DNA from 4 places in the Paenibacillus sp. MER TA 81-3 genome. Region 1 is predicted to be linked to each of the others. Evidence: riboswitches for the same ligand, from Rfam matches in the RefSeq annotation. Region 1 holds a riboswitch; each other region holds the start of a gene.
What was found. A riboswitch is a leader RNA that binds a small molecule or an ion and turns the genes downstream of it on or off. The one in region 1 is predicted to bind thiamine pyrophosphate.
Positions count from the first base shown of each region.

Region 2: linked by a shared signal. The riboswitch ahead of M3650_RS08425 (Ykof family thiamine-binding protein) and the one ahead of M3650_RS15250 (thiamine phosphate synthase) in region 1 are both predicted to bind thiamine pyrophosphate.
Region 3: linked by a shared signal. The riboswitch ahead of M3650_RS08250 (ABC transporter substrate-binding protein) and the one ahead of M3650_RS15250 (thiamine phosphate synthase) in region 1 are both predicted to bind thiamine pyrophosphate.
Region 4: linked by a shared signal. The riboswitch ahead of thiC (phosphomethylpyrimidine synthase ThiC) and the one ahead of M3650_RS15250 (thiamine phosphate synthase) in region 1 are both predicted to bind thiamine pyrophosphate.

Region 1 covers NZ_JAMAWB010000009.1:226,403-231,480, reverse strand. Annotated here, with positions in the region: gene M3650_RS15260 (DUF5704 domain-containing protein) at 1-181, shown strand, start outside; gene M3650_RS15255 (hypothetical protein) at 822-1,829, shown strand; TPP riboswitch at 1,908-2,013, shown strand; gene M3650_RS15250 (thiamine phosphate synthase) at 2,348-2,983, shown strand; gene thiO (glycine oxidase ThiO) at 3,013-4,212, shown strand; gene thiS (sulfur carrier protein ThiS) at 4,228-4,431, shown strand; gene M3650_RS15235 (thiazole synthase) at 4,431-5,078, shown strand, end outside.
Region 2 covers NZ_JAMAWB010000005.1:88,303-93,380, reverse strand. Annotated here, with positions in the region: gene M3650_RS08430 (glycoside hydrolase family 38 N-terminal domain-containing protein) at 1-2,114, shown strand, start outside; TPP riboswitch at 2,205-2,311, shown strand; gene M3650_RS08425 (Ykof family thiamine-binding protein) at 2,440-3,042, shown strand; gene M3650_RS08420 (ECF transporter S component) at 3,097-3,663, shown strand; gene M3650_RS08415 (ABC transporter ATP-binding protein) at 3,665-5,078, shown strand, end outside.
Region 3 covers NZ_JAMAWB010000005.1:35,573-40,650, reverse strand. Annotated here, with positions in the region: gene M3650_RS08265 (ABC transporter ATP-binding protein) at 1-780, opposite strand, end outside; gene M3650_RS08260 (ABC transporter permease) at 797-1,561, opposite strand; gene M3650_RS08255 (thiamine-binding protein) at 1,558-1,851, opposite strand; gene M3650_RS08250 (ABC transporter substrate-binding protein) at 1,920-2,981, opposite strand; TPP riboswitch at 3,274-3,388, opposite strand; gene M3650_RS08245 (hypothetical protein) at 3,534-3,767, shown strand; gene M3650_RS08240 (hypothetical protein) at 3,969-4,280, opposite strand.
Region 4 covers NZ_JAMAWB010000020.1:44,134-49,211, reverse strand. Annotated here, with positions in the region: gene M3650_RS23835 (ArsR/SmtB family transcription factor) at 1-116, opposite strand, end outside; gene M3650_RS23830 (flavin reductase family protein) at 229-861, shown strand; gene thiC (phosphomethylpyrimidine synthase ThiC) at 1,105-2,904, opposite strand; TPP riboswitch at 3,286-3,399, opposite strand; gene paaX (phenylacetic acid degradation operon negative regulatory protein PaaX) at 3,687-4,523, opposite strand; gene M3650_RS23815 (thioesterase family protein) at 4,684-5,078, opposite strand, start outside.

The DNA of each region.
Region 1 (5,078 bases):
TGATGTAACGGCTCAACGAAATGCGAATCTAGAACTAGCGCATCATCGAGCTGCGGACATGATTCCGATCGAAGTGATCGGTCGTCTATATGATTTTAAAATTACCGATATCAGTGATTTCAATTGGGGTGCGACAAGTTCTGCTATAAGCGAAGCATTTAAGCGAAAGGCAGGGGTTTAGTAATCAAACCTAACTTTGTAACTGAGGATGGGAATGAGGGAACCATGTACACCAACACCATCCCGCGAATACTCCTGCGCGCGCTGTAATAGACAGGTTACAGGGTGCGAAGCACAGGTAGAGTCGGCAGAACGAAGGCTAGAGCCACTTGATTAGAGAAGGTATGCCAACGGATATGCCGGGCGGCTGAAAAACTGACTATGGTGAGGATGTTCGGACCGACCGAACTGACGAACTGCTGAATGTACGGGTCTAGATGAGGACTATATGGAAACATATAGGCTAACTATACGTTAGCGTGGGTGGCGAAAAGTACAAATCCCAGTTAGGAAATTCGCTATACCGAACAAGGGCGGTATCCAACCCACAGGCTCATAGGCAGCACCTAAGGTCAGCATGGATAGCTAAGTTACAAGGTACTTGGAAAGCAAGGAACGTCGCAACAAGGGCTGTCACCCTAGACGGTTGCTATAAGGCGTAAGCTGAAATGTATTTATCCTTGTGAGGGTAGGGGAACGACTGATGAAATATCTGTAATGGGTATGGAGGAACAGCCCCAAGTCTACTTGAATGAACCATCTTGTTCCAATGCAAGTAGATGGAACGCCGTATGAGTTGAAAGACTCACGTACGGTGCAGAGTGGGGGAAAAGCCGGAGATTGCATCAAACGCTTACCTATCACTACAGGCGGTATTTCGTAAGCAAAAAGGGAATAAGGAACATACGGGTGCGTACTACTGGGTAGGGGATCGCGGTACCGATGGGGATCCAAGAGGGAGTGGGGTTCCGCACGTGCTGCCGGTGCGCCAAGGAAGCCATTCAAATTCAGGCTATAAAAATATCGCAATAAAAACGGGATACCATTTCAAGTTTGACTTAAAGACAAAAGGGAATCTGTTCGGGCCGCAGGACAGTATTCGAATCCAACCGAGCTTCTACTTCGTGGACAAGGACGGCAAGAAACGGCAAAAAGTGAACGTCTACTATAATACGGAACAGCGGAAATTTGTGAAAATTGGGTCGCAACACGATGTCGTTAAGCGCAATGTTGTACTGGACGCCCGATTGCGCAACATGAATGCACAATCCATTGTCGACACAGCCGCAGCCTATTACAACCTGCACGGAAGTCAGATGACAAAGAGCCAACAGGTCTTCATTAGGGAATGGGTGCAGCGGGCCAAGAAGGAAACTAATATTGGCGGATACCATTTGATTGGTTTGCCGAAAGAGCTGCGCACTTTTCTGGGACCGCTCGCCATTCCGCAAGGAGTCAATCCGTCACGAGCCTTCGCGTCGATTCAGCAATGGTACGGTGAGTATAACTTGCCATCCAAATTATATATCGTGCCGGAAGGTTATGATCTGAGCCGTCAGTTTCATTTTGATGACAAAGCTCCGTTCTTCTTACGGAACGGTTATCTGATAGTCAACTTTAACATCGAGACCATCCGGAATGGAGAGTTGAATCTTCCGCACCTGCAATATATTGATGCTCCATTAACGAATCAATGGAAGCGTGAAGGTTTTAACTATGAATTTACAGATCCTTATGGAATCACATTCCGCCTTCTTGACGGAGACGTGTTATTCTATCATGCGGACCGAGCTTCTACAGATGATTTCGGAGTAACGGGAACACATTAAGGACATAAAGGAAGAAGTTCTTTCCAATTGTTATGTTTCATGTTACACTAACGTTGCATTGCACATCATGAATATTGCATCCATCACTAGGGGTGCCGTGATTCGGCTGAGATGAAGCGCAGGCTTCGGACCCTAAACACCTGATCTGGGTTATACCAGCGTAGGGAAGTGTGGATTGATTGGGTCATCCTTGCTCATGACTGGTTACATAAGGCTTGAGAATCGTGTAAGTCTTGGCTTGCTCAGCAGTAGATATATGCTAGAGGTGCTATTGCAGCACAATCCGCGATTTTTTGTTCGCGGCATTCTCTGGAGGATATATTGTTTTTGAATGCTTGGCATGGCACTTGAACACGCACGCCTTTCTCCTTTCACCGGTACATCTAGCTCGGTTCCTACTTTCAATCAAAGCCACTCTCTGCGGGAGAGTGGCTTTTTATTTTGTCCTCGTGACGGATGGATGCTGCAGCACGTTAGCGATGCTCAGTCAATATCCGATCAAGAAAGGATAATTTCCTATGATAATCCCGTGGTTGCATGCGGTTACACCCGAATGCGAGTCCCTTCTGGAATGTGTCCAGATCGCGGTAGACATACATCCTTATGTCGATGCCATCCATGTTAGGCAGAAGCAGTGGACCGCGCGCATGATGTGGGACGCAGTAGAGCAGTATCGGGAAGCGGGGATTCCTCAGCATAAACTCATTGTCAACGACCGCGTGGATGTGGCTGCCGCTGCGAATTTGCGTGGCGTACAGCTGGCATACCATAGCCTGCCCCCGCATGCGGTGCGCGCCGCGTTCGCTCAGCTTCTGATGGGTGTCTCCGTGCATGACGAACGAGAAGCAAGGCAAGCAGAACAGCAAGGCGCCGATTATATCATCTATGGTCATGTCTTCCCAACAGCATGCAAGCCAGGACGGGAGCCAAAAGGGGAGGAAGCACTGAGGCGCTGCAGACAAGCGATTACGATTCCCATCGTAGCCATCGGAGGAATTACTTATGACAACATCGGAAAGGTGATCTCGGCTGGTGCTTCTGGTGTGGCGGTCATGTCCGGCATCTGGCATGACGAGCACCCTGCACTATCTGCTCGACGGTATAGAGAATCATTAATGGCTGCCGTTCAAGGCACTTCAATGCTTCGGTCATAGAGAGATACACATTTGTCCACCATTACATTGTGCGGGAGGAGAAAAAAATGTCTTATACCACTCACCAGTCGCAGACAACGGATATGCTTATTGTCGGCGGCGGCGTCATTGGTTGTGCTATCGCATACGAACTGTCCAAGCGAGGTCTGCAAGTCACTCTGCTTGAGCGCGGCCGTCTTGGGCTTGGCACGACATGTACAGCAGCGGGCATGCTGGCACCTGTCGCAGAACGTTTCAAACATAGGGGCCTCGGATCATTTGCTCGTCTAAGCCTAGATTATTTCTCTATATGGGCAGAAGAGCTGTGGGAACAGTCGCACGTTGATATTGAGCTTCGCAAGAGAGGACTGTTCATTCCTGTCGGTTCTGCTGAAGACGTGCAAGACATTCAGAATGAGTTGCAGCAGACCAATACATATTCGAATGAAGGTGGTATCGATTCAGGTGGCATCCGATGGCATCCTTCGTCACAAATGATGAAGATGGAACCGAGGTTGAGCTCTGAACTGCAGGGAGCTTTCTTCCTTACAGATGAGGGGCACGTCTCACCAACGAAATTGACATTTGCACTTGCAAGAAGTGCGGAGCGTTACGGAGCCAGAATAGTGGAAAGCCAGACAGTTACCCATATTCTACACAAGAGCGGCCGAGTCATTGGGGTGGAAACGTTAGGCCAGAGTTGGCACGCGGGCGCCGTCATTATTTGTTCCGGCTTGGAAAGCGGTATGTTGACGAGAGATTTGGGCGTTGATCTTACTTTTTATCCGGTGCAAGGGGAGCTTGCCGTCGTACGCTCTCATGCCTTACAGATGGAGTCTGTTGTTTATGGAAACGGAACTTATATCGTACCTAAAAGCGAAGGGAACATCTATATCGGTGCTACATCTCACGCGATGCGATATGACCGGACCGTGAAGGTGGGAGCGATACAGCGGCTTATAAGTCAGGCCACTTGTCTTGTTCCTGCATTGGCAGAAGCGGAATGGATACAAGCATGGGCGGGTCTGCGTCCGGCTACAACAGACGGACTGCCTTTCATCGGACCAGTGAAAGGATACGATGGCTTGTGGCTTGCTGCAGGACATTACCGCAACGGAATATTGCTCAGCGCAGCGACTGGGATCGGGTTAGCGCAATGGATAACGGACGGAGTTCAGCAGATGCCTTGGCCGGTGATGACACATTTTTCTCCGCAACGCGCCCAGGTTCGGGCCTTGGAATTCAGTTAAGGAGGCGTTACGCATATGCAGATTACTGTGAATGGTGAAGGAATGGAATTGCCTGAGAAGACAATGACGGTACAGCATCTGCTCGCTCATCTTCAAATGGAAAACCGGATCGTCGTGGTGGAGTTGAATCAGAGCATCGTGCATAAGTCGGACCATGCCAAGACGGGCTTGGCGAACGGAGACCGCGTGGAAATCGTACATTTTGTAGGAGGGGGATAATGATGAATTCTGATGAAACGAAATCGTTATGTATCGGTCCCTATCGTTTTCAGTCCCGTTTGCTGCTCGGCACGGGGAAGTACCCTAATTTCGACATCCAGCGCAAGGCGGTTGAAGTGTCGGAGGCTAATATTTTAACATTTGCAGTGCGAAGAATGAACGTGTACGATCCGGCACAACCGAACTTTCTCGAACTGTTGGATTTGAATCGGTATACGCTGCTGCCGAATACAGCCGGGGCCGAGAACGCAGAAGAAGCGGTCCGCATTGCTCGCTTGGCCAAAGCATCTGGCTTATGCGATATGATTAAGGTTGAAGTAATCGGGGATTGGAAGACGCTGCTTCCCGATCCAATTGAAACCTACAAAGCTTGCGAACTATTGCTGCAAGAAGACTTTATTGTGCTTCCATATATTTCGGATGATGTCATTCTTGCTAAGAGGCTCGAAAAATTAGGCGTCCATGCAGTTATGCCAGGGGCCTCTCCGATAGGCTCGGGTCTTGGCTTGGTAAACTCGCTTCATTTATCTTTCATCATTGAACAATCTGAAATTCCGGTTATCGTGGATGCGGGAATCGGTACACCCGGGGATGCGGCGAAGGCAATGGACTTGGGTGCAGACGGAGTTCTGCTCAACACAGCTGTA
Region 2 (5,078 bases), on a different contig from region 1:
AAGCTTACGCCAGATCGATTGGCCATACGATTGATTCTGCCATGACCGCCGACATTAACGGGTATGGCTGGGGTTATGCCGACAGCTTGCTGTCCAACGGCATCAAGCACTTATTCAGCTGCATTCATACCCATCATGGCATGTTCGCGCTCGGCCGCAAGCAGACACCATTTTGGTGGGAAGCGCCAAGCGGAGCACGGCTTCTCGTCTGGAACGGCGAGCATTATATGTTCGGCAACGAGCTCGGGCTATGCCCGAATGCGCTCGGCAAATATATGATTCAGGACGAGTTCGACAATCAGCTTATTGATGCGCACCATGACGACATTGCGCGCATCCGCCTGCATCGCTACGTATGCAAGCTGGAAGAAGAGCGTTATCCATACGATTTCGTTCCCGTCATGCTGTCTGGCTTAGGCACGGATAACGCAGCACCGAACGGCCGCATTATGGAATTCATCCACAAATGGAACGAGCAATACGGGGAACCGATTCGCATCGAAATGACAACGCTGAGCGGCTTCTTTGCCCGCCTTAAGCAGGAGGATGTCAACGCGATTCCGGTATACCGCGGCGACTGGCCGGATTGGTGGTCGGACGGCGTCGGCTCGACGGCGATGCATACCCAGCTGTTCCGTGATGCGCAACGAACGCTGCGCCAAGTGAAGCGGCTTGATCCGGATGGACAGATCGTGACGGCAGACGAAATTGCTGCGACGGAGCAAGCGCTCGTCATGTACGCCGAGCATACATGGGGCTATCATTCTTCCATCGCCGAGCCGTGGCATCCGAACGTGCAGCTGCTCGAAGTGCGCAAGCAGGCCTATGCTGCGGAAGCGAGCCGCTTGGCTCACCGGGCGCTGGATAAGACACTCTTAGCTCAAGGCGCTTCCACGCTGTATCCGGAGCGTCCATTCCGCTACCGCGTCGTCAATACGGAACCAGCGCCGGCGAATAAGCTCGTCACGTTGTCGATAGACGGCTGGGAGCCCGCCTTATTCCAGAATGGGTTGGAAGTGGTGAATGAAGCCACCGGCCAAGTCATGCCGCACCAGCTCCCGCATCCTCAGGCAGTCATCGTCGAGGTTCAGTTGGCTGCAGGCGCTGAGTGCACACTTCTCATCCGTCCGCAGGACGGCACAGGCCTGGCAGCCGGTTATATGACTTCCAGCACGAAGCTGGTCGGCAGCGATCGCGTGTATGATATGGAAGACCTGTTGGAGGATTCATCCGCGCACGATCCAGTCATCATCTCGCAGCACAGTGTCGAATCGCCCTTCATCCGTATCGAGTGGAGAGAGGACAGCGGCATCGTGTTATGGCGGAACAAGGAGACAGGAGCGGATCTGCTTCATCAAGACCGTGCATACGGCGCTTTCACCCCAATCTATGAGGTGACGCCAGCTGGAGACCCCACGAATCAGAGTCAGGTCTGGTCGGTGCGCAGCCGCATGGGCCGCAACCGCAAGGGGCTGCATGTTGAGCGTTCTGCCGGACGTCTCATCCGTGTCCGTCCGTTGGAGAACGGACCGCTCTACGCCACGGTCGAGTTATTGTATGAAGTGCCAGGCATGAGCTATTACGCCCTCTTCTTGAAGGTGTACGCGACGATGAACCGCGTTGACGTGTCCGTTCGTCTGCACAAAGACAGCGTCTGGCTGCCAGAGAACGTTTATGTCGCGCTTCCGTTCACCAATGGCGATGCCACACAGGACACACTGTACGTTGAGAAGGCGGGCGCCGTCGTGCGGCCTTGGATCGACCAACTGCCTGGCACCTTGCTGGATTACATGTGCATTCAAGAAGGGCTGGCGTGGGTCAATGAAGCACAGTCCCGGACATTGCTCCTCGGCACGCCAGACACGCCGCTCGTACAGTTCGGCCCGCTCGACTACGGCCGCCGTCTTGTTCATACGCAACAGCTGCAAGACGCCAAGCCGGAAACATACGCATGGCTGATGACTAACTATTGGGAAACCAACTTCAAAGCGACGCTTGGCGGATTTTATGAATTCCGCTACATGTTGGACGCGCGCGGCTCTGTGACATCGTCCGCACTAGGCGCGGAGCTGGGCTCGTTAGCGGGAGACTTTACCGTAGCCCGGATCCGATAATTGCTTCACGGCGCTTAATTAGCCCTTTACATTCCAGCCGTCCGTTGTATAATGAAAGCGGCAATGCATATGAACAACTGCATAGTAATCTCGAAACACTAGGGGTGCTTGAACAGGCTGAGAGGCAGCGGCAACGCTGTTAACCCTTATAACCCGAACTAGATAATACTAGCGTGGGGAAGTGTAGTCGACTGATAGATATAGTGTGGCTTCATCACGTATGGAGACTAGACGTTATCTCGAATCGAAACTGCACTTACTCATGGTGCAGTTTTTTTGTCGTTCTGTTAGCCAAAATATAACCGCAACAAGAGAGGAGTTTATTATGAATACTGCATCTTGCGGATCAAGCCGCATTGTCGGCTGCCGGTTCTCGATCTATCCGATGAGCGATCGGTTTACCGACATTATTATCGGGGCCTTACAGGAAACAAATATGTCCAAGGTCTGGTCCAAAACCGATGATGTCAGCACATGCGTGCGCGGACGGACAGAGCATGTCTTTGACGTTGTCCAGTCGATATTTTTGCATAGTGCGGCTAGTGGGGAACATGTCGTGCTGAATGCGACTTTTTCGATTGGCTGTCCGGGAGATTCTGAAGGGGATGTGTATTTGAGCGCAGACGACATCCGTCTGAATGCCGGACATAGCCAAGCCATCCAGATCGAGGTCGCTTCCCAATTCTCACTCTATCCACTCGGTTCTGCGAGCTATATGGATACGATTTACGATATTGTCGCGTTAGCGAAGGAAGAAGGCACCTTCGGCGGAAGCGCCCACTATGCGAGCCGTCTGGACGGAGACGCGCAGCGGGTATTCACTACATTGGAGCATGCATTTGTAAAAGCGCAAGCCTCCGACGCTTCGCATGTCGTTATGACGGCGACAATTTCCGCCAACAGCCCATCGAAGAAAGAGCGCTCTTAGACGCGCGCAATACTTATGCATCGAGATAAATCGTGGTGAAAAGAGGAACTGTACATGAACAACCAATGGAAATTACGCGATATTATCGTGCTTAGCTCTTTATCCGTCGTATTCGCAGTTATTTATTTGCTCTTTTTGCAAGTGGGCAATGTGCTTGTTGGCTTCATGGGCCCGATGGGATACGAAATTATATTTGGCATTTGGTTTATCGTATCGATTATCGCCGCCTATATTATTCGCAAACCCGGGGCAGCAGTCATCTCGGAGACCGTTGCTGGTGTCGTGGAGGTTCTCATCGGCAACGCCGTAGGTCCGATATTGATCGTGTCCGCCCTCATTCAAGGCTTGGGAGCGGAAGCTGTGTTTGCCGCTTCGCGTTATCGCAGCTATTCGACAAAGGTCCTTATGGCAGCCGGCGTCGGTTCCGCCGTATTCAGCTTTATTTGGGGTTATTTTCGCAGCGGGTTCGGGGCTTACTCCCTCGGTCTCGTCATTGCCATGCTCGTGGTGCGCTGCATTAGCGGAGCACTCATCTCAGGCCTTCTCGGCAAATGGATCGCGGATGCATTGGCGAAGACCGGCGTCCTGCGAAGCTTCCCGATAGCGAAGGAGCGCAAGTAAGATGACGGCTGGGCAGCTTCTTGCAACAGGCCGCAGTCATTCGGCTTCCGTTCCAGCAGGGGACGATCAGCACGACAGCAGGAAAGCAATTATGGCGGAAGGGCTGACCCTCGCTTTCGAAGAGCACGACGCGCCCGTTCTTGCCAATATCGACGCTGCGGTTCACGATGGCGAGACCGTGCTGCTGCTCGGTCCGAGCGGATGCGGCAAGAGCTCGCTCGCCTTCTGTCTTACTGGACTGTATCCCTATGCGGTTGACAGCCATGTGGAGGGGCGCGTGAGCATATACGGCAAGCCGCTGGCAGACTATGAATCGGGAGACATCGCACAGCTCATTGGCATCGTTTTTCAAGATTTCGAAAGTCAGTTCTGCATGCTGCGGGTGGAAGAGGAAATCGCCTTCTGTCTCGAAAATTGGAATTGCCCTCGCGCGGACATGGACCATATCATACGCGAAGTGCTTGATAAAGTCAGTTTGAACGATTGGCGCCATGCATTCATCCACGAGCTGTCCGGAGGAATGAAACAGAAGCTGGCCCTCGCCTGCGCACTGGCTCTTCGCACGCGGATGCTCGTGCTGGACGAACCGACGTCGAATCTCGATCCGTATGCGAGACGCCAGTTCGCCAATCTCGTGACTGAGCTCGCGCTCAGGGAAGGTCTTACATTGCTTATTATCGAGCACCAGCTCGATGATTGGATTGACATAGCGGATCGTCTGCTCGTCATGGATGCGGACGGAATAATCGTCTACGACGGACTGCCCGCTCCATATTTCAAGCATCACGTTGCCGAGGCCAAGGCGCATGGCATTTGGCTCCCTCGGGCGCTTGTGCTGCAGCAGGCGTTAGTGGAGGATTTGTCGATGGTCGGAAAGGCAACTGACGTGTCCTCAAGGGATTTTACCGACATCGCTGAAGACGCAGACGATCCGCCACTGACGGAGCAGCAGTTGCTTGCCAAGCTGTCATCCCTTCCCCGCGACGCTCAAGCGACGGCGCTAAGCCTATTAACACCACTGAAGGCGAAGCGGTCATATACCGAAGACCGTGTCTTCCTTCAAGCGCACGAACTCGTATTTCGCCGAAAAGGGCGCGCCGTCATCGATGGTGTCTCTCTTACGCTGCGCGCCGGAGAATGGGTGGCGCTTGTCGGGCCGAACGGGGCCGGAAAATCCACGCTCGCCTCGCTTCTGTCCGGGCTAACTCAGCCAGATGAGGGGAACATCCTGTTGCAGGGCATTCACCTTCATCGTTACGCTGAACGGGAGCTGAGAGCGTTCATCGGGTACGTGTTTCAAAATCCGGAGCATCAGTTCATTGCAGATACGGTACACGACGAGCTTGCGTTCGGCCTGCGGCTGCAAGGCATCAGCGAAGAGGCTGTTCAAAGCCAGGTCACCGATACGTTGACAC
Region 3 (5,078 bases), on a different contig from region 1:
GCGGATGAACTCTGCTTCCGAGGCCAGCGCCTCGGTGCGCGGCCGCGCGAATGGCACTCGCACCTTCTGCAGCACCCGAGCTGGACGATTCGAGAGCACGTATATCGAATCGGACAGGAGCAGCGCCTCTTCAATGCTGTGCGTAATGAACAGCACGGATCGACGGTGGCGCTCCCATAGATCGATGAGCCAGCGCTGCATGCCGCTCCGCGTCAGCGCGTCCAGCGCACTGAACGGCTCGTCGAGGAGCATGAGCTCATGCGGACTCATCATGGCGCGCAGAAAAGCGACGCGCTGCTGCATGCCGCCAGACAGCTCATGCGGGTAGGCACGCTCGTAGCCAGACAGGCCGACGTTCGCGAGCCACTTCCGCGCCTCTTCGCGCGCCTCCTTTTTGGAGGTCCCGGCTATTTCCTGGGCGAGGATGACATTGTCCTCCACCGTGCGCCAAGGGAATAGCGCGGGCTGCTGTGGCATATAGCTGACGTGTCCCGTCTGGCCGACGACGTCTTGGCCATTCACCTGAATTGCCCCTGCCGCCGGACGGAGCAAGCCGCCGATCAGGTGGAACAAGGTGCTCTTGCCTGAGCCGGAAGGGCCGATAATGGACACGAATTCGCCTTGCTGGACCGTCAGCGACACGTTGTCCAATACGTGGAGCTTGCCCGTGCTTCCGGCAAAGGACATGCTGGCGTCCTTCAACTCAAGCGCAAATGGGCGGCCTCCTTCTCGTGCGGAATGCACATCCCGCGCTTCCGCAAGTATCGCATTTCCGTTCATGTGGCTTCTCCTTTCATCACTTTTTGTCATCGCGGCGCCAGTGGATCAGCACGCGCTCTAATGCGCGTACGACTCCGAACATCGCCAAGCTCAACAAGACGACGACCACAATCGCGACAAACATCCGATCGGTGCGGAACGCCGCCTTTTGCAGCACCATGTAATAGCCGATTCCTTTGTCCGTACCGAGCCATTCAGAAATAATGGCGCTCATGACGCTGTACGTCGCAGCAATCTTCAGGCCAGAGAACAGGGACGGCAGCGCATGCGGCAGCTCTAGCTTCCAGAATAGCTGGGCCCGCGTTGCGCCGGCCATGCGCATATAATTCAGCATCGTTCGGTCGGTCTGCGCCAGACCATCGAGCGCAGCCACGCATATCGGGAAGAAGCAGACGAGCGTGATGACGACAATCTTCGGCATCATGCCGAAGCCGAACCAAATCATGAGCAGCGGCAAGAGCGCGATGGTCGGGATGTTCTGGCTTACGATGACCAACGGATAAATGGCGTCTTTGAGCCAGGGAATCGGATGAAGCAGAAACGCGAGCAGAAGCCCTACAGCTGCCCCGACTCCGAACCCTATGATAGTTAGCTTCAGCGTTGCAAGCGTATGCACCAGGAGGGCGCTCCCGTTGTCAGACGCTTCCTTCACGATATCGAGCGGGCTCGGCAGCATCCATTTTTCTACGCCGGACACCATGACCCCGACTTGCCATAATAAGATAAATAGCAGGAACGCCGCTATGGGCGGTCCTGCCTTTGCGAGACGGCGTCGGTTCATGGCCGGTATTTCACCGTCAATTCATCCATCGTAATGCCAGAAGGCATGTACAAAATTTTGACCTGGGAAATGACGTTCAAACTACCCAATTCGATCATCGCTTCGTTCATCCGTTCAATGACCTGCATCAATTCACTCAGTTCGCCTTCCATCGTCGTTTCCAGCGGTCCCACTTGATACTTCACGCCTGAGGCTTGAATGACTTCGATCGCACGGTCCACGTAAGGGATCACATTTTCCCCATTCTTCGTCTTCGGAATAATTTGAATGCTCACTAAGCTGTTCACCATTTTATTTCTCCTCCTTAGTCAAGTCTCCTATCCGTTCTGCACATTCCCTTCTCGTGTCCTTCTGAATGTTAAGCCGAAGGAAGGAAATCGTTCGTGTACGCTTTATCGATATCAATCGCTTTTTCCATCAGCTTGTGGTCGAGCAGCCAGTTCATGTAGTTATCCCACACTTCCCGCTTCTGCTCGCCCCAACGTGCCGCATCATCCTGATATTTCGAGCTGAGCCATTTCTGGCTTGCCACAACCAAATCTTTATCCAAGTCCGGAACGGCCTTCAAAAAAAGATCGGCTGCATCCTCCGGCTTGTCGATCGCGTATTGATAGCCTTTGGAGGTTGCGCGCATAAATGCTTTTATAAGTTCAGGATCCTCTTGAATCAGCTTTTCATTCGTCGCAATGACCGGAGTATAGTAATCTAATTTATCCGAGTATTGATTAACATACATCATATCTATCGGCTCATTGCGCAGCTCGGCTTCGATGCCCGTCCAGGCGTAGAAAATCCACGCGAAGTCGATATCCTTCTTTACGGCCGTAAAGAAATCCGCCGAACCCATGTTGACGTTCTTGATTTTGTCATAGTCCGCGCCTTCCTTCTCCATAAGAGAACGGATTACCATCTCTTCCACAGGAGAGCCCCAGCCCCCGTATGTTTTGCCTTCGAAATCCTTCGGCGTCTTAATATTTTTGTCCTTCGGCGCTGCGAAGCCTGACGTATTGTGCTGAATGATGGCGGCAATGGACACAATCGGCACGTTCTGTACGCGCGCAAGTGTAATGCCCTCTTGAATGCTGATGCCGAACTGCGCCTCGCCGGAAGCGATCATCGCATCGGCTCCGCCGGTGCCCGGTTGGATAATCTCCACATTCAAGCCTTCCTCTTCATAGAAGCCCTGCTCCTTCGCAACATAGAGGCCGGTATGGTTCGTATTCGGAGTCCACTCCAGCACCACCTTGACGTCCTTCTTCTCCTTCGGCTGCTCCGTGTCCTGATCTTGAGCACCGCTTTGCGCCGCCTCATTATTTTGAGGCGCTGCCTCTTGACCCTTTCCTCCGCATGCAGCCAGCACAACAGTCATCATCATGACAAGTGCGAGCAACCATCCGCGTGCCATCCGCGTTCTTTGCATCGTCAATCCCCCGCCTTTCTATTCGTTCATAACTCTTTCGTTTCGTGCTTTTCAACGGCGTGACGACAACCAATGCATGCTATGAAAATAAAAAAAGCGCCCCTCATCGGGACGCTGTTCTGCCATTATATGCGTACATGCGAAAATGCATGGTGCGATGACCGCCATCTTCTCCTTCTTTCAAGTTAATGCTTGCCCGTCTCGCCGCTGCGTATAACCTTCGGAAGCCACTTGGCGTTCCAGAAGCGCAGCAAGTTACAGGACATCTGACAAGCATGAAACCTGATATTAGAGACGCGGTTCAACGTCTTTCCTACGCTGGCATTATCCAGATCAGGTGTAAGGGTCGGTATCTTTAATGGGATACAATCTCAGCCGGCCATATTCCAGCACCCCTAGCGTGCGTATATAGTTGTCGAAGTTTGCCGTTTCATTCGTAATTATAGTCCCCGGTCAACGTAAAGTCCAGCATTTTGGACCCGAATGAACCCCTTCGTCTACATCGTTTCTACACATTTTTCATGTACATTAATTCACAAGGAGGGATGAACAATGAAAAAGAGTGTCATCGCTATTACCGTGCTGGCCGCAGTCTTCGTCATGGGCACGGCTGCTTATGCGGCTGTGGATGATTCCGGGTTCGGGCAAATGCTCCCATGGATGAAGCAAATGCATCCATCAATGAATGACAATGAGTTGGAGCAAATGTATAACGATTGCCATGGCCGAAACGCTGAACGGACGCGCGGCATGATGCAGAACGATATTCCGGCCGAATGGAGATAGAAGCATTTTCACAGTTGTGTTAAAAGAGAAACCCAATTCCGCAGGGAGTTGGGTTTCACAATATTCTGTAGCTGCCTTAGTAATAGAAACTTTTTTTCTTGTCTCCGAAATGATATAGCCATCCAACATAAACGTAATCGAGGCCTTTCGAAGATGGGCGACCGCGTTTGAAGCAAGTTCTATGTGCTATCATACTCTCTGTCAAATAGTAAGGTATTTCGACTCTTTATCATGAACGAAATGTTCCGTTCGTACAGTGGCGCGTTCAGACTGATGGGGAATCGCTTCATCCGACACTTTGCTCCATTCTTCCCAACCTTCAGGGGGCGGGCATTCCATCGGGGTTTCATCCGGCACTTTGCTCCGTTCTCCCCACCCTTCAGGGGACGGGCATTCCATCGGGGTTTCATCCGACACTTTGCTCCGTTCTCCCCAACCTTCAGGGGACGGGCATTCCATCGGGGCCTCATCCGACACTTTGCTCCGTTCTCCCCATCCTTCAGGGGCGGGCATTCCATCGGGGTTTCATCCGACACTTTGCTCCATTCTCCCCATCCTTCAGGGGACGGGCATTCCATCGGGGCCTCATCCGACACTTTGCTCCGTTCTCCCCATCCTTCAGGGGGCGGGCATTCCATCGGGGCCTCATCCGACACTTTGCTCCGTTCTCCCCATCCCTCAGGGGGCGGGCATTCCATCGGGGCCTCATCCGACACTTTGTTCCGTTCTCCCCATCCTTCAGGGGGCGGGCATTCCATGGGAGCTTCATCCGACACTTTGCTCCGTTCTCCCCATCCTTCAGAGGGCGGGCATTCCATCGGGGTTTCATCCGACACTTTGCTCCATTCTCCCCATCCTTCAGGGGGCGGGCATTCCATCGGGGTTTCATCCGGCACTTTGCTCCGTTCTCCCCACCCTTCAGGGGACGGGCATTCCATCGGGGTTTCATCCGACACTTTGCTCCATTCTCCCCTTCCATCAGGAGGCTGTATGCCAATGAACATTTCTGGATAACTGCCATTATAATTGGACACCTCATGGCATGATGTCTATACGACACGGCATGTCCTATATCCTCGACATGATCCTTCCTGACTGTATGGGAGAATGGAGCAATGGAGCAATGGACTATTGCACGGTAACCCGACACTCGATATCATGTTTTCGTTTGCAAGGGACGGGGGTGCTGCCTTTCTGAATGAAAGGGAGAGTGAGGCAAGGGATGGAAATGACATGCCTTCTCCGGGAAGGTAACGTGACGACTCCAAGGCAAAAGACATCTTCTATCCCGATTGTTTATAAACTCTATAG
Region 4 (5,078 bases), on a different contig from region 1:
CCTGCAGGATGGAAGCGGCCATCCAACAAATGCGTTAGCATGGCGGAACGGGAAGCATCACTGAGCAGCGATGCGATGACAGATACATTAACAGGCACATTGACAGGCACATTCATTCGTCTTACGACCTCCCACTGAAATGTATTTCATATTTCGATGATAGTTGAAATGTTGGCGGATTACAATGAACTTGAACGAGTGAGTACAACGATGTCGGGAGGATATAACATGAACTACACAGCACCAGAAAACAACGCGCTTTCCCCATCCATTCAGATTGAGCCGAAGATTTTGTATTTTGGCATGCCTGTCATTTTGGTGACGACTCTAAATGAAGATGGGACAACGAATATTAGCCCGCTTTCTTCTTCATGGGCGCTAGGGCACAACCTCGTTCTAGGAATGGGATTCGGAGGAAAATGTATAGAAAATGTGCAGCGCACGCCGCAGCTTGTCATTAATGTGCCCGACGCTTCCTTATGGAGGCAGGTGGAGAAGCTCGCCCCGCTGACAGGCAAACACCCTGTGCCAGATTATAAGGCTCAGTCCGGCTTCCGGTACGAACCGGACAAGTTCGCCGCCGCCGGGTTAACGCCTGTTCCTTCCGCTACTATATCGCCAGCGAGAATCGCAGAGTGCCCTCTCCAAATCGAATGCGAAGTGCGAAACGTGACGATCCCGGAATATGCTCCATTCTTCGCGATTGTCGAGACGCAGGCGATATCCATACACGCGCACCCCGGCATTATGGCCGGCGGCAACCACGTGGATCCGTCCAAATGGAATCCTCTCATTTATAACTTCCGCCATTACTTCGGGCTAAGCTCTGCACTCGGCCATACGTATCGGGCTGAAGTATAAGGAATAAGACGGCCTCAACAGCCGTCTTTTACTTACCCTTTTCATCTTATTTTTATTTTCTGTCTATCGCCTGTTCAGCATCTCCGTGGCGCACGATAGTCCCGTCCAGCCGCTGGATTGTCTGGGAATGCGCCCATCGCGGTGCTTCGCCGGCTAACTCTAAGCTTCCGCCAACCGAGATCTTCTACCCAACATTCGATTCGCTAATTCTAGGCTGCTTCCTCACCGCACCCTGCTTCTCCGCTAGCTTGGAACTTCTGCCGAACGCGTCCGATACTCTTCCGCTTTTTCCTTCAAGCCCGCTTCAATGGCCGCCTCATCCTCGAGTCCATGCTCACGCGCATACTCGCGAATATCCTGCGTAATGCGCATGCTGCAAAATTTCGGTCCGCACATGGAGCAAAAATGAGCCGATTTCGCCCCTTCCGCCGGAAGCGTCTCGTCGTGATATTCCATAGCCCGCTCCGGATCGAGCGACAGATTGAACTGGTCGCGCCAGCGGAACTCGAATCTCGCTTTGGACAGCGCATCATCACGCTTCTGCGCGCGCGGATGCCCCTTGGCCAGATCCGCGGCATGCGCCGCTATCTTATATGTGACGACACCTTCGCGCACATCGTTCTTATTCGGCAGCCCAAGGTGCTCCTTCGGCGTGACATAACAGAGCATCGACGTGCCGAACCAACCGATCATGGCCGCGCCGATAGCCGACGTAATATGATCATATCCCGGTGCAATATCCGTCGTTAGCGGTCCAAGCGTATAGAACGGTGCCTCTTTGCAAATTTCCATTTGAATGTCGACGTTCTCCTTAATCTTGTGCATCGGCACGTGGCCTGGCCCTTCAATCATCACCTGCACATCGTGCTTCCAGGCGATATTCGTCAGCTCGCCCAGCGTGCGCAGCTCGGCGAATTGCGCTTCATCGTTCGCATCGTATATACTGCCCGGCCGCAAGCCATCGCCCAAAGAGAACGACACATCGTACGCCTTCATAATTTCGCATATTTCCTCAAAGTGCGTGTACAAGAAATTCTCCTGATGATGTGCCAAGCACCAGGCCGCCATAATCGAGCCGCCACGGGAAACGATGCCGGTCATACGCTTGGCCGTCAGCGGAATATAACGCAGCAGCACGCCCGCATGAATCGTGAAGTAATCGACGCCCTGCTCCGCCTGCTCAATGAGCGTATCGCGATATATGTCCCATGACAGCTCCTCCGCTTGACCGCCCACCTTCTCCAACGCCTGATAAATCGGCACTGTTCCTACTGGCACCGGACTGTTGCGAATAATCCATTCCCGCGTCGTATGAATGTTTTTGCCGGTGGACAAATCCATTATCGTGTCGGCTCCCCAACGAATGGCCCACGTCATTTTCTCCACTTCCTCGTCAATGGAAGAAGCGACGGCGGAGTTGCCGATATTGGCGTTAATCTTCACGTGGAACTTACTGCCGATGAGCATCGGCTCGCATTCTGGATGATTGATGTTTGCGGGTAAAATCGCCCGCCCGCGCGCAATCTCATCCCGCACAAGTTCCGGCGACACGCCTTCGCGGATAGCGGCGAACTCCATCTCAGGGGTTATGATGCCGCGCCTTGCGTAATGCATTTGCGTCACGTTGCGGCCGGAGTGCGCCTGCAGCGGCTGACGTCCTGCCTGCGGGAAGATTTCGGCTCCTGCCACGTGAACTGCTTCAGGTGTCCGAAAGCCATTATCTTCCGGCTGCACATGTCGTCCGCTGTACGCATCGACATCGCCTCGTTCAAGCACCCAGGCATTGCGCAGCGGCGGCAAACCGCGGCGAATGTCTACCGAATACGCGGCGTCCGTGTACGGACCGCTCGTATCGTAGACGCGCAGCGGATCATGATGCTCTATACCGGTCGGCGTTTCTGTCGAAGCCAGCGTAATCTCCCGTTCCGGAACGAGCATATCGGGACGCGATCCTTGTGTGTACACTTTCCGGCTATTCGGAAACGGCGCGCATAACACGCGCGGCTCAGCTTGCGCTGAATGGGGATGTAACGTATGAGACATGACATGATTCCTCCTTGGAATGAACTGCTTACACCGTTCAAGCGCTGCCGGGAGTCCTTGCTAGTCATTTTCCAGCGGGCGTTAGTAGGCTGAGAAGCGGCTGGACAACAGCTTTGTCGTGGAGCCACGTCCCCTTGTCTGCAAATTGCAGCAGAATTGCATCCTGTCAGGTATAGTCGAAAAGCGTAAAAAGGAACCACGCATGAAGAGATTGCTTATGATGAAGGGATCAGCTCCTATACAAAGGGGCAGGTTGTACGTCATTAATAACATGAATTCCGTCATGCAGACGCAAAACAAGCCGGTCCCGAAAGGAACCGGCTTTCCTGTAGAATGAGTGTTGCGCAGGCAAGCTTTATATTAAAGCAAGCCTAAGCATCTCTGCTGTGCCGATTACTTCCCTACGCTGGTATAATCCAGATCAGGTGCAAAGGGTTTAAAGTCTTAATCGCGACCTTGTCTCAGCCCACGCTCAGGGCTCCCCTAGTAACGCTTATGTAAGTCATAATTGGCAATATTTCACTGCCACACCCTTACAATACAGGATTGCGTAAATTTTGGCAACGTATAATTCACTCCCCTGAGTAAAAGGGACTTTCGTAACAGCCTCTAAAACAGGCTTAATCCGATTGCCTGCCTCACAACGCAAGCTCACTTTAAAGCACGGAAGTAAGAGTTTACAAAAGCCCACGAAAAAGTGCACAGCACACCGCGCGCTTAAGCTTACTTCGATACCTTTCTCCTGTAACGGGGAGTTCCTCCGCCGAAGCCTACTTGCTGGATCAACCTGGCAGCGCATCGGGAGAGCATTCGTACACTTGTTCAAAGAAACGACTAGAACCCGGATGCAGCAAATCGTAGTAGTCCTGGAACAGTTGATCCGCTTCCTTGCCGAGCCAGACATCCGGCAGCAGCTCCTCAGGAAAATCGGGATCGATAAACAGGAACTTCCGGTACCTGTGGACCAGCTTGGTCTTCTCCACGAAGCAATAACCGTCCTGAACATCCTGCCCCTTCTCCGCCATGCTCAGCAATCTTTCATACCCCGGCATGTACTCGTTGATAAACTCCGCATAAGCGGCATTGATATCCTCGATGTTCCAGCATTTCTGCACCAACTGTCTGGGCGTGCTCCACGCGACATGGTCCGCTAGGAAAATTTCCACATGGTCGGTAATGTGGTGCGATTCCGAGATCTCCCTGACTTTGTCGGCAAGGTCGTTCGGGCTAATCCACGTGCTCGTCGTCAACATGCCGAAGCCGAGCCACGCCAGCTCTTTACGCAGCTGATCCCGCACGCCCCGCTGCTTTTCGGGAATGTTGTAGCTGGCAATGCACCACTTGCCGTTCCACTTGTCGGTCTCCTGCTTGTAAATGCGCGCAGCGGCCTCGTCCAGACGTCTCTTTCCGCGAGGAGACATCGAGTAATAGCTGCGGTTCCCTACTTTGCGCGATTCCAGCCACCCCTGGCGAAGCATGCGCGAGATGGCAGCCCGAACCGCCTGTTCGGTCAAGCCGAATTCCCCCATTAAACAGGTCAGGCTCCCGACCCAAATTTCACTGCCGTAATGCCGGACGTACTCGCCGTAAATGGTAAACAGCATGGATTGCGGCCTCACGTTCACCCACTCCTAGTTCGATTCATTCTATAATTGGCAAATGTTGCATCTTGTCAAATTGTATCACATAAGGCTGTGGAGTAAAACGCTTTGTGCCAGCGGTTTTGATAACCGAACGCCTTCAAGGCCGCACCTCTGTCGACCGTGACGCACTTGCTCACTAGCTGGTTTGATGTTTCCCCTGCTTCTCCTCCACTTTGCCCCGCAATTCCATGAAGCGCTGCGCCATTACCTTTTTATCAAAAATTGCTTGGGTAAACGACCCTTTCCCCACCAGATTGAATTCCGTCTCCGCTGTCACGTCGCAAATAACGCGCTTCGGCGCAACCTCGGCACAGACGGCGCGGAACATCACGACTTGCCCCACCAAGGCTGGACCGACGTGCTTGATGTCGAGGGCATACCCTGAGCCTTCTTCCCCCTCTTCCAGAAAAGGCACAATCATCTCGCGCCCCGCCTTCTCCATATAGTAGATCATCATGACCGTGGACATCACGTCGTGCACTACTTTTCCATCAAAAGCAGGACGCATGTCCGAAGTCACAGTCACGGCAA